One region of the Paenibacillus baimaensis genome, then DNA from elsewhere that is predicted to be linked to it. Evidence: riboswitches for the same ligand, from Rfam matches in the RefSeq annotation. Region 1 holds a riboswitch; the other holds the start of a gene.
What was found. Region 1 has a riboswitch for cyclic di-AMP ahead of OB236_RS00125 (C40 family peptidase). Riboswitches for the same ligand answer to the same signal wherever they lie in the genome.

Region 1 (8,193 bases):
CAACAAGTATACAATACTCGCCAGATCAATCAAAATCTTTTATTTGGTGTCCACAAGATATTCGGCATTAATTGACATATTTCCTGCTTATCCTTCTTTTCTTGTATTCTCCATGTTGGCAGATTTCCCGGTTTGTTGGATATACAGCAGCATCAGGACAGCACTCCATATAAATGCGGCGATGATAAGGATAAAAGGAAGCCTCGGATCGATCGAATAGGTCCAACCGCCAATCAAACCTGCGGGTGAAATAAAGATCAGAATCAGTACAGATAAAATAGAAAAAATACTTGCTCGCTTATCATCATCAATAGCATTCTGTACAGCTGCCTCCAAGTTCGGGTACACAATAATACTGCCTGCTGCCGTGAACACCGTGCTGAACAGGATCGGCATGACTGCGCCGGGCGGCGTCACAATCTGTATAATATAAGCTGCCGTGCAAATGAACAGGCCGACCAACATATACGTATTCATGCGATCCCGATTTAATCTTGGTATATAGAAGAACAGCAGCAGTAAAGTCGCTACGGACGTCACAGCAGGCAGCCAGGCAATCCAAACCGCATCGAATTGCAGCGACTGCACCAGATAAATCGATAAATAGGTATTGCGCATCGTCAGCTGAAATTGATACAGTACATAAATACCGAATACGAGCAGAAGCGCCTTGTTCGCGACAATCGCCCTCAATACACTTATGTACTCCTGTAAAAGCGCTTTCCATTGAAAAGAGGCATGCTCCTTCATTTTCCTGATCCCGATTTCGGTCTCGTAGGTCGCAAAGTGGCGGCAAATAAACATCGCCGTCATGCTGACAAAGGCTAATCCATACATCATTCGCTCGGCAGAAATCAATGTGTAACGCTCTACCAGAAGTCCTCCCAGCGGTGCGAGCAATCCACTTGCCACACTAATAAATTGCAGCGTTGAGAAAATATAAGCACGATCCTTAGGATGTGTCCCTTCAACGAGCAAACAGTACCACGCGGTATTGGGTACCTTTTGAAAGCTGTTGAACGCTGCCGCTATCACAAAAAACCAGACGTTCTGGGCTGTCATCCACAGCAGCGTAGCCACACTCCAGCTAACCAAATCATAGATCAACAGTGCTCGCTTGCGTCCCATGCGATCCGTTAAATAGCCGCTGATTAATGAAGTGAATATTTGCAGCACAAGCCCTAGTGAAGTCACCAGCCCAATTTCGGTCTCCGTAATTCCAAGCTCCAGCATGTAGATGGAAGCATAGGTGAGATATAGACTATAAGGGACTATGAACATCGGCTCATAAATCAAACATCCGCGGGCGTTCCCTTGCAGTTTATTGAACAACGCACTCGCCTCTTTTACATTCAGACTAAAAACCAACTGAATCTATGCTTATTCCTATAAGGCTGCATTCATGTCGTAGAGGATGCTTTTCTTGAACTCTGTTCGGCTCCGTTGAAAACTATATAGTCTGATATTAACACAAAAGACCCGCCTTTCGGCAGGTCTGAATAATTCGATATGATTGCTGCCTCTGCTACAGCCGTTTTGCCCCTATGTATCTGGAACCCCAATAACCGCTGTTCAAGCTGGCAACCGTGACACCACCATAGGAAGTGGCCGAGATGAATTGATCATTACCAATATAAATACCTACATGAGAGGTTCTTCGCCCTTCAGCAAAAAACACCAAGTCACCTTCTTGAATATCCATAACCCGAGTGCCTGCCGAACTGTACATCTCTGCCGATGTTCTGGGCAATTGAACTCCGCTTAGCTGAAAAATATAGCCCACATATCCTGAGCAATCAAATCCATTCGGCGAGCTGCCTCCCCACACATAAGGAACACCTAAATAGTTATATGCGGATTGCAGGATCGATGCCTTGGGCTTAGGTGCGTACCAGACCGGAGCATGATACTGACCATCCGCATCTATGATCGCCAGCTTGTTGACCGCATCCCACTGAATTTGATAGCCAAACGTTTCCGATACGAATCGAAAAGGTACATACACCGTTTGCTGAGACAACAACGGAGGTGATTCCAAGGTAACGCTCTTTCCATTCACAAGCACTTGACGATCTCCCGTTTGCAATACGACCTTCTGCTGCTTGCTGCTCAGCGTAACCTGTATCGCCTGTTCATTCTTGCTCCATTCCATCTGGTATCCCAACTGTTCAATCAGCAGTCTTAGAGGCACCTGCAAATTACTGCTGCCATCGATGTAGGGCTTGGCGTCAGGGAAGGTCACTAGGTAATCATTAATTTGTATCCTGACCTCATCTGACGCTGCCTGAGCAGTTCCTGCATGCATAACAGCCAACAGACCAAACGTAAAAAAAGCGAAAAACCAAATAAACTTCTTCCGTAATAATATCAAGTTGTTCCTCCTGCGGCCTTCGAGGTTAGTTGACGGATTCGGGAAGAGGTTTTCCCTAGTTCGAGACAGACGAACATTCACCCCATGTAAAGAATCCCCCGTACCAGCTCTTGTGATGAACTGGATTCGGCCTTTTTTTAACAGAGTAGCACAACCTTTACCCAAATTTCAAATTCTTTAAACGACCATTCGGAATTATTTAACAATTAATTACATATTTATTTTATTTTTCGACATATTTTTACCAATTCAATAGCAATTAATGGTTGGCTGCCGCTCTATTGATATCGTCCAAAACCTGCTGGGTCAAAGGAAAAACAAGCTGTTCTTCCTTAGCCAAATGCTCCTGCAAAATGTGACAAGCTTGAATCAGATAGGCAGCGGCCTGATTGTAGCCCATAGCCTCCGGATTTGCCTTTAGCAAATGAACCGACCTCAGGAAAGCCTGCATATGCTCATCAGCCAGCTCATGATCTTTCTCTAACGACCAGAAGGAAGGCATTATGGAGGGAGACATTTTACGCTCTATATAAGAAGTCAGGAAAGGAAACAGCTCAAGCTCCTCCCAATTGGAATGCCGCTCAAGCTCTTCCCGAAATGCGAGTGCCCATAGTCTTAAATTCAGCAGCGACTGCAGTGCTCCAAATCGCTCAGGTGCGGACTCAACCTGCTTCGCTTGTTTTTCCATTTCCATTAAAACCTGCTTGAGCTCCCCATGCTCTTGCTTCAATCGCTCCAGCCCTTCCGATATGGCTGTCATCGGTGCCTTAGTCATCTCTACTCGCGTCTTTTGATACATGTTCATTGCTGATTCCTCCTCAGGGTTTCACTTTAGTGAAACCGGCATCGTAAGCATAATCTATAGGGTTTCACTTTAGTGAAACCGGCATCGTAAGCATAATCCTAAGGTTTTCGCTTTAGCGAAAACCAGCATCGTAAGCGTAATCTTTTGGGTTCTGTCATGAAGCTTCGCTTTTCACCTTTACTATCATGTATATTTATCCGGACCGCACCTTAGTCTTCTCCAGATGCTGTTGCGCAAGAAAGTAATCATCCCTTGTCTTAATCGTGGTCACAAAGCTGCAATCGATGCCATCTGATTGGAACTCGGACTCAACTGCTTCCTGCCATAATAAGCCCTTCCTCAAAGAGGATAATTCTGTATCCTGGTGTTTCAATAATGTCCAAATGTGCCCCGCACAGTCCCTGTCATAAATAGCATGGAGAGGATGCATGACACCTTGTAACCAGGGGATGATTGCGTCCAATCCTCTCTTTTTTTTGCGCAGCATCAGTTCAGCCGCAGCAGGTGATAGAAATGGCATATCGCATCCTACTACCCAGGCGCTTTGGTTACGGGATAACGTAAGACCGGCGTGCATTCCGCTTAATGGACCTTTTCCCGGTATATAATCTGTAATGATTCTCACCGAGGTATCAACTAGTCGTAGGAAAAGCTTCGGGGTGTTAGTCACAATAATGACTTCACTGCACAACTCCCGCATGATTCGGATCTGGCGCAGAATCAAGGCTTCCTTTTCCAGGATCAGCAAGCTTTTATTTTCACCGCCCATACGCAAGCTGTCTCCACCTGCCAAAATAATTCCTGACAGCATATCCATCCTCTCCTTTCGATGGTGGCCCGCTTATACAAAGAGGCTGGAAGCACAGCTAAGCTCGACTGTACTCCAGCTCTTGTATGTCCATTCAACCATGTGCAGTTAAGCATGCGCTCGTTTGTGGGTACCGCCCGCTGCCGGATGAACCGGTTTGTCTTTTTTGTATTTGTTTATGAGCTTACGTGCCAATGGTGCCAGGTAATGGTCAATACCAAACCGTCCTGCATTCGTGCCAGCCATAAAAATGACCCCACCAAGCAAGATTAACCACGGGTTGGTGCTAACGGTGCCTGCAAACATAAACATAAAGTTCATGAGCAGCCCGAAAAATGCAGCTGCCGTCGTAAGCGCACCAACGATAAGTCCCAATCCGACCAGCAGCTCCCCTATAGGGATCACCACATTAAATACCGCTGCATTCGGCAGTGCAAACTGTTCAAGAAATGCTGTAAAGGTCGGATAAATCAGCTCATTGGTCGCCTTATCGATTACCGGCTTGGTCACAGCCCCTTTGATAAAACCGGTAGCATCAAACCCTCCTGTCAGCTTATGAAAGCCTGCTGTCGCCCATTCCCAGCCCAGATAAATCCGAAGCAAACAAAAAATTCCCGCCGCGTAGACATTTTCCCTCATCCATTTCATCATCTTATCCATCTCCTAATTTGTAGTGAATGACATTCATCTGATTCTTGGTTCACTGCTTAGGTTTATTTGTTCTCCATGACTATAATTTACTACTCCAGGGTAACAAACGCTGTTAAATAGATCACAGCGAAACAAGAAAAATAAATGATTATATTCTGATTCACAAATGAAGTAGAGTATGCGAAAATGATAAATGATTATTGTTGAAAATTGTCGAAATTTCGCAAGCCAGCCCGTCCAATATCAGTCAGTATATGCACAGATTACAAGATGGCGTCTAGTCAAGGAGACGATAAAAGGTCAACGGGTTTACTATTCGTTATATATTCAAGACAAGCCTTATGTGTCCGAAATTCTTAAGCATATCCCTTCACAGAAAGAACAGCTCAAGCCGCTGGTATGTGAAGATAATGAGTGCTGCACTTAAGCTCAGGAGGTTGGTATGGTTTACACAGCTTTTCTTATTTTTGTGGTTACCCTGGTTTTTATCATCTGGCAGCCTAAGGGGCTAAGCATCGGGTGGTCTGCTGTAGGAGGAGCTGTCCTTGCGCTGCTGTGCGGAGTCGTCAGCTTCATGGACGTGAGGGATGTAACGCTAATCGTGTGGAATGCTACGCTCGCTTTTGTCGGAATTATTCTCTTTTCCATTATTCTCGATGAGATTGGTTTCTTCGAATGGGCAGCGCTGCATGTTGTGCGGATGGCCAAGGGCAACGGTATGGTCATGTTCGTGTACGTGGTTCTTCTCGGGGCTGCTGTGTCTGCATTGTTCGCTAATGATGGGGCCGCACTGATCCTGACCCCTATCGTGCTTGCCATGGTCCGGGCGCTGAAATTTGAGGATCGGATGATTCTGCCATTCATTATGGCCAGCGGATTTATCGCAGACACCACCTCATTGCCTCTGGTCGTAAGCAATCTGGTTAACATCGTCTCGGCTGATTATTTTGGCATTGGCTTTGTTGAATATGCAAGCAGGATGATCGTTCCTAATTTCTTTTCACTAGCTGCGAGTACACTTGTGCTATATCTGGTATTTCGCAAAGGTATTCCCAAACATTACGATGCACAACAGTTGAAGCAACCCCGTGAAGCAATCAAAGATATCCGCCTGTTTCGTATATCCTGGATCATTCTGGCGGTGCTTCTGTTCGGTTATCTGCTCAGTGAATTTCTCCATGTGCCCGTCTCGATCATTGCCGGCGTTGCCGCTATTTCATTTGTTATTGCTGCTCATCGAAGTCCGGCGATTGACACCAAGCGGGTCATTCAGCAGGCTCCGTGGTCTGTCGTTGTGTTCTCCATCGGGATGTATGTTGTCGTCTACGGTCTGCGCAATGCAGGTCTCACAGATCAATTGGGAGCACTCATCCAGGCGATTGCGGATCAAGGATTACTTGCGGCTACACTAGGTATGGGATTTATCGCGGCCCTGTTGTCATCTGTGATGAACAACCTGCCGACAGTGATGATCGATGCGCTGGCAATCAAAGGAACGAACACAGGAGGGGTTATTCGCGAAGCTTTAATTTATGCCAACGTGATCGGTTCCGATCTGGGCCCCAAAATTACACCCATCGGTTCATTGGCTACGCTGTTATGGCTGCATGTATTGGCTCGAAAAGGTGTGACCATCACATGGGGCTACTATTTTAAAATCGGTATTATCCTTACGATTCCTACACTATTGATTACGCTAATCGGGCTGTATGGTTGGCTTTGGCTAATCTCATAACCCCCTCACCTAACTGAACCCTCTTCACGGATACGGGACTACCAATAGTACACGAGTCCCCACTCCGGGTTCCGAATGAATCGTTAACTGACCTCCCACAGCACGCGCACGCTCCTCCATACTAAACAATCCGACACCTCGGGAAACCGCTTCGCGTACAAAACCTTTCCCTGCATCGATGATTTCAACTCTTAAGCTGTCTGCAAGCACCTGCACACTGACCATAGCCTGATCGACGTCCGCATATTTCCCTACATTGGTTAAGGCTTCCTGAATGGTTCGATAAATAGTAGTTTCTTCGGGGGCTCCCAGTCTTTTACGCAAATTGGTATCAAAGCTGACCTTGATTCCATAATGCTCGGAAAAATTATCGATATATGTGCGAATCGCCGGCACGACACCAAGATCATCCAGTACCGAGGGTCTTAGCTCCCAGGCCAGCTCGCGTACGTCCTCAATAATATGCGAAACATGAGTTCGAATAGCTCCCAGGTCGGAATGAACATTTTCCCCAATCAATCGATCCATCTGAATAATCAGCGAAAACAAGCTTTGACCGATACCATCATGCAGCTCACGGGAAAATCTCCGCCGTTCCTCCTCCTGTATGTGCATGACCTGCTTCATCATCTGCTGCAATTCTTCCTGCACCCGCTTCAGCTCGGTCACTTCATTACGAATCGCCCAATACTGATAAGGCTTCCCCTGCTCGCCGATAAAAGGAACAATCGTCGTATTTACCCAATAATAGCTGCCATCCTTGGAACGGTTTTTGATATCGCCGCGCCATACCTTACCTACAGTAATCGTCCCCCATAAATCATTCATAAAAGCTTTATCATGATAACCTGAGTTGATGATCCGATGATCCCGTCCGATCAGTTCTTCCCGATCATATTTGGAAATTTCACAAAATTTATCGTTGACATAGCGAATGATACCCTTGTCGTCAGTCATTGCCACTATTGACGATTCATCCAGAGCAAATTTTAGATCAGCGAGCTGTTTCAAAGCGCCAGTATGCAGCTCCATCATGTTGGATGTGTTTCCTTGTTCCGAATATTCAGGATCAGGCATATTATTCAAAATTCAGCAGCCCCTTTTTCATTGCATATTTAACAAGCTCCGGCCTTGTCTTAAGACCGAGCTTTTCCATCACATTGGCTTTATGCGATTCAACGGTTTTTACACTGATCACGAGCTGCTCCGCCACTTCCTTGTTGCTGTAGCCCTTGGCGACCAGTGATACGACTTCCGTTTCACGATCGGAAAGTGTCTCCATGCTGCTGCCTTCTCCATCACGAAGTCGATCTACATATTCAATCATTAATCGCTTGGTTGCTGTCGGATATAAATACGCATTGCCGGCGGCGACCGAACGGATTGCCGTTAATAGCTCGTCATGTGGGGCTGTTTTGAGAATATATCCTGAAGCTCCGGCATGAATCGCCCGGAATAAATATTCGTCATCATCATGCATAGTCAAAATAAGAATAGCGGTTTCAGGTAACACCTGCTTCAGTTCTTTGGCTGCCGTTAATCCGTCCTTGCCGTGAGGCATACTTAAATCCATCAGCACGACATCCGGATGCAATCTCAATGCCAATTCAATAGCCTCATTTCCTTCGGACGCTTCCCCAATGACCTCCATATCTTCCTTGGCATTCAAGAGCATCATGAGTCCGGAACGAACTACCGCATGGTCATCGACAATACATAGCTTGATCATGTTATCCTCCTCCGAGTTTGCGGAGCAAACTTTCTTCGTAAGCTTCATCCCTGAGTTTGCGGAGCAAACTTATGTATTTATCGTAACAAAAAAA
Region 2 (8,193 bases), on a different contig from region 1:
GTTCAACTGAAAAATATAAGGCCAAAGTGAGCTATTTGGCTGATGTTGTCAGCACCCAATCCAAAGCCTACTCGTTGGAACTTGAATTGCCCAATCAGGATCGCAAGTTCAAGCCGGGAATGAAGGCTCAGGTTCTGCTGACAGAGGATCAGGATCAAATCGTAGTCACCGTGCCTACCTTAAGTATTGTTCGTGAAAGTGGAGAGAGCTTCGTATTTGTTATGGCGGGAGATACCGTGGAGAAGCGTAAGGTCACGCTGGGTCGTTTAAGTGATACGTATCAAGAGGTCATAAGCGGTGTCAAGGAAGGTGAACCGTTGGTAACCTCGGGGCAGAATCAACTGAAGGATAAAGAAAAAGTACAGCTAGCTCAATAAACCATGTTTGTCACAGGAGGAGAACGAAACGAATGAATAGAAGGTTAACCGTCATCGTAGCATCAGCCGTGTTATCGGCATCGATCACTGGCTTCATGAGCCCTGCTTTTGCAGAGGTAGCCGTAACCACGAGCTTGGGAACGAATAGTTCTGTACCCATCAGCGAACAAACAGCTTCAAGGCTCAGTCCTGCACAAACCGTTCAACCCATTGCTGCCGTATATCCATTGACGGATGTATTGAATGTACAGATCAAAAGTGTTTTGACAGAGGAAATTCTCGGAGGTACCCGGATCGGTATTGTGATCAAAATGGAAAATACAAGCACCTCGATCACCAAGGTTCCCGATTATGAGGTTCGTGCACGCACCAGCAAAGGGATAACCTATACGCTGCAGCCAAGCACAGCGAATCCAAGAGTCATACAGCCCCAGACCACAACCGATATTAGCTACATGGTCGTACTGGATCGTGCTGAGAAAATAACCATTAGTGAAGTCAATTGGACGGATGTAGATTACTATGTATATCCCAAGAAAGAAACACTCATGGCCTCAGTCCCGATTACGATCCAGCCTTGGCATGGTGTAGATACGTCCATGACTGATTCGGCTGCGATCCGCAAGTGGTCTGACGCTTTCCGGATTCCTGCATTGGATTCCCCAATCGAATACACACCCGTAGATATTCATAAGGAATCTACTAAGACGGGTAATGTATATGTCGTTCAATTACTGGCTTATAACCCGTCGAGTCAACGGGAAACCGTACCCGATTTTGCCATAGATGGGAAAAACGATAAAAAGGTGTTCATAGGCAGCCGATTAGAGAAAGATACGATTCAATTGGATGCCAAAGAAGAAAAGTATATGCATTACGCAATTCCAACCGATCAGGATACAGAGCTGCTAAGCTTAAATCTGTTGACTGCTGAAAGCTTTACATCAGGAGCTTCCAACGTGGTTAGTTATCAAGTGGGCAGACTGAATATATTGCTCCCGGGCGATGCTGCTCCACAAAATTATGAAGCTTATGCATTAGGCACCTCCATGAAATTCGATATGCGAAGTGAACTTATCCATCCGGATTTGCAGGTTTCATTGGTTGAGCTTCATATGAACGATAACCAGGATGAAGGTAGCAAGCAAGTAACAGCTAAATTCCGTTTGTATAACCAAAGTGCCCGACCGCTCGCTATCCCCATGTTTCAAACGGAATTGATCGGCAGCGGAGGTTACCAATACAGTGGCAGACGGCAAGTGCTGGCGGCAACGTCTGTACTGCCCAACACCGGAACGACCATCAATTACACGTATGTGGTACCAGCGACCGAGACTGGAACGGGGCTTGCCTTAAAGCTTCAGGATACAACGGCACAAGCACCGTACAAATCAACGATTGCCGCTTACAGTGTGAATTTACAAGCACCGGACAAAGAAGACAAATTTAGTCTGTATCCGTTTAATGTAGCGATCGAACGTTGGGACATTTCCTTCTTGTTCAATTCAGCGACTCATCAATATACGTATAAAGGCAAGTTTTCCTTCGATATTGAACGCATCAAAGAGACCCAGGTAGATGAAAGCTTCCCGCAGCTTCAATTTGAACTGCATGATTCATTGGGAAGGCTCGTGGGCACCTCTGTGAAATCGTTGATTGGGCAGGAACGCCTGGTTACTGGAGAGAACAATATTGCCTTTACCGGAAATTCTGAACAATTCGACACGCCGCTGACTTTAAAAGTATACGAGATATTCAAAACGGAAAATGGAGATGCCAAACGTCTATTGACTGAATTAAGCAGATCGTGATCTTAGCCTACTCAAAAGGAAAAATAAGATCGTGACTGTTCGATTAGTCTGGATCGTTCCAGAATGATACTATTCGCATCAGGTAGCTGCTTGCTATTCTGATTGTAGATTTGAGTGACAAGGTCATGTAAAGCGGCTTTGACCAACTCACACCGCTCTGTTCCCCATGCTTGCTGTTTGGTATTGACAAAAGCAAACGCATCGGTAATGGAAAGTCCCTTTAATTTGATTAAAACCGAAGCCCATTGGATCAGGTCGAATTTATTGCCGCAGCAGGGGAGATTCCATTCTGCCCAACCATTCCATCCGCGGCTGGATATTTTCAATAATCCGCAGGAGCCATTGGAAGTGATTTGCGAGATTCGGCTTTTCAATAGAAGACAATCAAATTGGTAAATCTCCATGGAACCGATTTTGTAGGGTACCAAGGAATGTTCAGTGGGTACGGTCAATGGGTCGGCGAGCTTTAGCATGATACTTGCACTCCTCTACATTTTTTGAATTTGGACAAACCAAAGGAAGCCCGAGAGCAGAGAAACTCTACTCTCGGGCTTCCTTTGCATGAATAAATAAGGTCAGGGAGACACGAGTGTGCTTCTCTCTCAATTCGCTTACGAGGTTAGCTGTCGGATTCGGGCTTGAGAGTGCCCTACCCCCGGGCATCGAAGATGCCCAGAGGATTCACCCCTATAAGCTATTTATCATAAATAGCTTAAACTGGGTCCCCCGTTTCCCTATATGGGAATTAAGCGTTGAAAATGGATGATATGGAGTTGTTAAGTTAATGAAATGTATCATACGCTGGGCGTTAAATAATGTAAAACCCCAATCCGCATCATAATTAAGCCTTTTTTGCTTAAAAGCTCGATGAAAGCGGAATCAATCCTGATTTCCCTTTATTATCTATATCTATGCTAGCTCATGCTGGGTATTTGAATATTTCTTCGTAAAATGGAGATATCGAGAGATGGATGCAGATATCGAGAGCATGAAAAGGATTTGGATGCTATGCAAGTCAATTATAGCCTTGTATGCCGTGCGGTATTTATTTACAGTGTTAAGCGGCTGGCGTATGATACATCTCATGATTCCAAACAAAGTTTTCCAAGTAACGGCTGAACATCTTCAGCCCTATGAACCGGTTCATAGGGGAACGAGAGCGTCGTTTTTATGAGAGAGGATGATGAAGCTTGTGATCGTGTTCAACGACCATGAGGTATATATGAAATGTAGATTTGTAGGGATCGTCTGTAATTGAAAATGAAACATGCACTTTATCGCTGAGTCCTTGAATTTAAAAGGAACGGGGGAACCAAAGAAGCGCGTAATCCCTGATTCGTTAATTCGTAGTCAGATACACGAGCTTCATGGGGTGAATCCTCTGGGCATCTTCGATGCCCTGGGGTAGGGCTACTCTCTAGCCCGAATCCGACAGCTAACCTCGTAAGCGTATAGGGAGAGGCAACAATTGTCGTGCGTAAGACACGGTTTGTATAACTGTGTTTTCAGAAGCCACGAGAAGAGTTCCGCTCTTTTCGTAGGCTTCTTTTTGTTGTCTCCTTTTTGACATCATAGGAGGAAGATTGAAATGGAACAACAGGAAGTCATTTTGGTTTCGGCACCCAATAAAACGGGAGAAGGCTTCATCCTTCAATTGCTGAAGCAAGGCTTGCGTTTTGCAGCTATTGCCAACAACCAGGGAGAAAAGCAAAGACTGGTCAATATTGGTGTAAAAAATATTGTAATGGTAGATACTACAGAACAAATCAACTGGACTCTTCCAGAGTTTACTATCGGGAAGGTGTTTATTTTTGAGCGAAGCCTGAATCTGTGCTGCCGTTATATTCAAATGTGCCGCAGATGGACCTCCAAGCCTATTTATGTCATTACCCATACGAGTAATCCGCGTCTGGTCTACAAAGGACTCGGCGCTGCCTATGTGATTCATACGACGAGCGAGGATGTTTCCTTTTTAATTCAAACACATGTGAAGTAAGGGCAAGCTTCTAATAATGTATATGCAAAACTCAGATAATGCTTACGAAGAAAGCTTCCTAAAGGAAGCTATTAGGAGGGGTAACCATGTTGGATCTATATATGGTACTGATGCTAGCCATTGCTTACACGCTGTTCAGTGGATTTTTGTTGTGGTGCGGGCGAGTTATTGAAGACTCAGGAGGCGAGCGTTTATGATTGTTGTCATTATTTTCACAGTATTTATTTTTCTTTATCTGGCCTACGCCTTGGTTAATCCAGAAAAATTTTGATTTATTAAATTTCTTACGAAAACTCAGCACATGCTTACGAAGAAAGTTTTGCTAAAGCAAAACTCTAAGGAGGAAACAAACAAATGGGCATTTTGCAAATTACCGTCGTTATTGTCATTTTGGTGCTGTTGGTTAAACCTGTAGGCACCTATCTCTATAACGTATTCTCTAATGAAGCGAATCGGACTGATAAGTGGTTCGGGTTCATCGAAAGACCGATTTTTGCAATGATTGGTTTAAAGGAACGAAAGGGTATGACCTGGAAAACCTACGCGCTCAGTTTTATTGTTACGAATATCGTACTCGTGGCCATAAGCTATTTGATTTTGAGGCTGCAAAAATATTTGCCGCTTAATCCGAACGGGATTGACAACATGGAAGAAACGCTGACCTTCAATACGGTCATCAGCTTTATGACCAACACGAATCTGCAGCATTACAGCGGGGAGTCGGGCTTGTCGTATTTTTCACAGATGGCTGTCATTATCATGATGATGTTCACCTCGGCAGCAACCGGGTTTTCCGTAGCCATTGCCTTTGTCAGAGGAATTACGAGTAAAGGGGAAACGATAGGCAATTTTTTCGAGGATTTTGTAAAAGCGCATATTCGTGTATTTTTCCCGTTTGCTTTTGTAGTGACTCTTCTGCTTGTGGCTCTTCAGGTTCCGCTGACTTTGCAGCCTACAATAACCGCAACAACGCTGGAGGGGGCCGAGCAGCAAATAGCTATCGGACCGGTGGCGGCACTGGAATCGATCAAGCATATCGGTACGAATGGCGGCGGATTTTTTGGAGTGAACTCGGCTCATCCATTTGAGAATCCGAATCCGCTGACCAATGTGATTGAAATTTTATCGATGTGGGTTTTATCTGCTGCGCTTCCTTACACGTACGGCTTATTTGCCAAAAACCGCAAGCAGGGTTGGGTTATTTTTTCCTCGATGATGATCTTATTTATTATGTTTCTGTCCCTTATTTATGCTGCGGAATCGAGCGGTAATCCCGTCATGAACAGATTGGGCATCGATGCAGCACAGGGCAGTATGGAAGGTAAAGAGGTCCGCTTTGGTATCCCGCAATCGGCACTGTTCGCTACAGTAACGACAGCGGCGACAACTGGCAGTGTCAATACGATGCACGACACACTAACACCGCTTGGCGGCATCACGCCAATGGCTCTCATGATGCTGAACTGTGTATTTGGCGGTAAGGGCGTTGGGCTCGTTAATATGCTGATGTATGCAATTTTGGCGGTATTCCTGGCGGGGTTAATGGTCGGGCGAACACCGGAGTTTCTCGGTCGAAAAATAGAAGCACGCGAAATCAAGCTGATTGCTATTGCGATTCTGGCGCATCCACTCATTATTTTGGCGTCAACCGCAATTGCGCTGGCTACTGATTTAGGAAAAGCGGGAATAACGAATCCGGGCTTTCATGGCATTTCACAAGTTTTGTATGAATTTACATCCTCCGCGGCTAACAATGGTTCAGGATTCGAAGGATTGGGCGATAATACGCCATTCTGGAATATATCTACGGGAGTTGTGATGCTGTTCGGCCGCTATATTTCGATGGTAGCGATGCTGGCGGTAGCGGGGTCGATGCTGCGCAAGCAGTGGGTTCCCGAAACTATCGGTACTTTTCGCACAGATAACCGTTTGTTCGCCGGTATTCTAATAGGAACTGTTTTAATTATAGGCGCTCTGACGTTCTTGCCTGGTATTGTATTGGGCCCGATAGCCGAGCATTTGACGATTCGTTAATGGAAGGAGTGGACATGATTCATGCAAACCAATAGAAAAAAAAGCTTATCTGGTGACATCCTTCGCAATGCCGTCAAAGACAGCTTTGTGAAGCTGAATCCGATGACGATGATGAAAAATCCGGTCATGTTTGTTGTTGAGGTTGGCACCTTGATCGTGCTGCTGATGACGATTTTTCCAGGATATTTTGGTACGGGTCAAAGTACGGGTTTTAACGTAACTGTATTTGCGATTCTGCTCTTCACTCTGCTGTTTGCAAATTTTGCAGAAGCACTTGCTGAAGGCCGCGGGAAAGCACAGGCCGATTCACTGAAAAAATCCAAAAAAGAGATCAGCGCCAATAAAGTGGTGAACGGAGGATTGAAGCTGGTTCCGTCCACCGAGCTGCGTAAAGGAGATATCGTCGTTGTTTCTCAAGGAGAAATGATACCGGGCGATGGAGAAGTGATTGAAGGATTGGCTTCTGTAGACGAATCTGCCATTACAGGAGAATCGGCTCCGGTGATTAAGGAAGCAGGAGGCGACTTCAATTCGGTAACAGGCGGTACCCGTGTTGTCAGTGACAAGATCAAAGTGAGAATTACGAATGATCCTGGGGAATCGTTTATCGACCGGATGATTGCTTTGGTTGAAGGTGCCAAGCGGCAAAAAACACCGAATGAAATTGCGCTGAACACGCTGCTCACCAGTTTGACGTTGATTTTCCTTATTGTTGTCGTCACCTTGGCTCCGATTGCCAAATATCTGGACATTCAATTGGATATACCGGTATTGATTTCTTTGCTGGTATGTTTGATCCCGACGACAATTGGCGGTTTACTATCAGCTATCGGGATTGCAGGGATGGACCGCGTGACCCAGTTTAATGTTCTTGCCATGTCAGGTAAAGCGGTCGAAGCCGCTGGGGATATTAATACGATGATTTTGGATAAAACAGGGACGATTACATTCGGTAACCGGATGGCCAGCGAGTTTACTCCTGTAGACTCCGAGAACATGGCGGTTTTGGGTGAATGGGCTGCAATCAGCTCGCTCAAGGATGAAACACCGGAAGGGCGTTCGGTGCTGGAATTAATGAAAAAGCAAGGAATGGCCTATGACAGCTCGATTGCCGAGGACGGGGTATTTATCGAGTTTAAAGCGGAAACCCGGATGAGCGGGATCGATTTGTCAGATGGACGTAAGGTACGTAAGGGAGCTGTGGATTCGGTAAGAAAATGGGTGGAATCTCAAGGTGGAGCCGTTCCGAGTGATCTGGAGCTCAAAGGCAACACGATTGCATCAGAGGGCGGTACACCGCTCGCTGTAGCAGTCGATAACCATATTCTTGGGCTCATATATTTGAAGGACACCGTGAAGCCGGGGATGAAGGAACGGTTTGAGCAGCTTCGCAGGATGGGCATCAAAACGATCATGTGTACGGGTGACAATCCGCTGACTGCAGCTACCATTGCCCGCGAGGCTGGTGTGGATGAGTTTATAGCCGAGAGCAAGCCTGAAGATAAAATTGCCGTTATCCGTAAAGAGCAAGCGGAAGGAAAGCTGGTTGCAATGACTGGTGACGGTACGAATGATGCTCCGGCACTTGCACAAGCGGATGTAGGGCTTGCGATGAACAGCGGTACGACAGCCGCCAAAGAAGCAGCCAACATGGTTGATCTGGATTCGGACCCATCCAAAATTATCGAGGTAGTGGCAATTGGCAAGCAGCTGCTGATGACGCGTGGTGCTTTGACAACCTTTAGTATCGCTAATGATGTGGCCAAATATTTCGCTATCATCCCGGCTATGTTTACGCTCGCGATTCCACAGATGGAGGCACTCAATATTATGAGGCTCGGCTCCCCATTGTCAGCGATTTTGTCAGCCTTAGTCTTCAATGCAATTATTATTCCGCTCTTGATCCCGCTTGCTATGCGAGGGGTTGGCTATAAACCGATGAGCTCAAATAAGCTCCTGCAGCGTAATCTGTTTA

Region 2: it holds a riboswitch for cyclic di-AMP, as region 1 does, so the genes downstream of both, OB236_RS39115 (hypothetical protein) here and OB236_RS00125 (C40 family peptidase) in region 1, are expected to answer to the same signal.

What each region holds. Positions count from the first base shown of each region.
Region 1 is NZ_JAOQIO010000001.1:30,558-38,750, forward strand. Features, by position in the region: gene OB236_RS00120 (MFS transporter) at 88-1,332, opposite strand; gene OB236_RS00125 (C40 family peptidase) at 1,526-2,371, opposite strand; cyclic di-AMP (ydaO/yuaA leader) riboswitch at 2,371-2,513, opposite strand; gene OB236_RS00130 (hemerythrin domain-containing protein) at 2,631-3,176, opposite strand; gene mobA (molybdenum cofactor guanylyltransferase) at 3,370-3,987, opposite strand; gene OB236_RS00140 (DoxX family protein) at 4,093-4,635, opposite strand; gene OB236_RS00145 (arsenic transporter) at 5,078-6,370, shown strand; gene OB236_RS00150 (PAS domain-containing sensor histidine kinase) at 6,395-7,405, opposite strand; gene OB236_RS00155 (response regulator transcription factor) at 7,449-8,099, opposite strand.
Region 2 is NZ_JAOQIO010000125.1:78,110-86,302, forward strand. Features, by position in the region: gene OB236_RS39105 (efflux RND transporter periplasmic adaptor subunit) at 1-377, shown strand, start outside; gene OB236_RS39110 (hypothetical protein) at 410-2,188, shown strand; gene OB236_RS39115 (hypothetical protein) at 2,200-2,661, opposite strand; cyclic di-AMP (ydaO/yuaA leader) riboswitch at 2,781-2,950, opposite strand; cyclic di-AMP (ydaO/yuaA leader) riboswitch at 3,457-3,654, shown strand; gene OB236_RS39120 (hypothetical protein) at 3,777-4,184, shown strand; gene OB236_RS40290 (potassium-transporting ATPase subunit F) at 4,378-4,455, shown strand; gene kdpA (potassium-transporting ATPase subunit KdpA) at 4,539-6,218, shown strand; gene kdpB (potassium-transporting ATPase subunit KdpB) at 6,240-8,193, shown strand, end outside.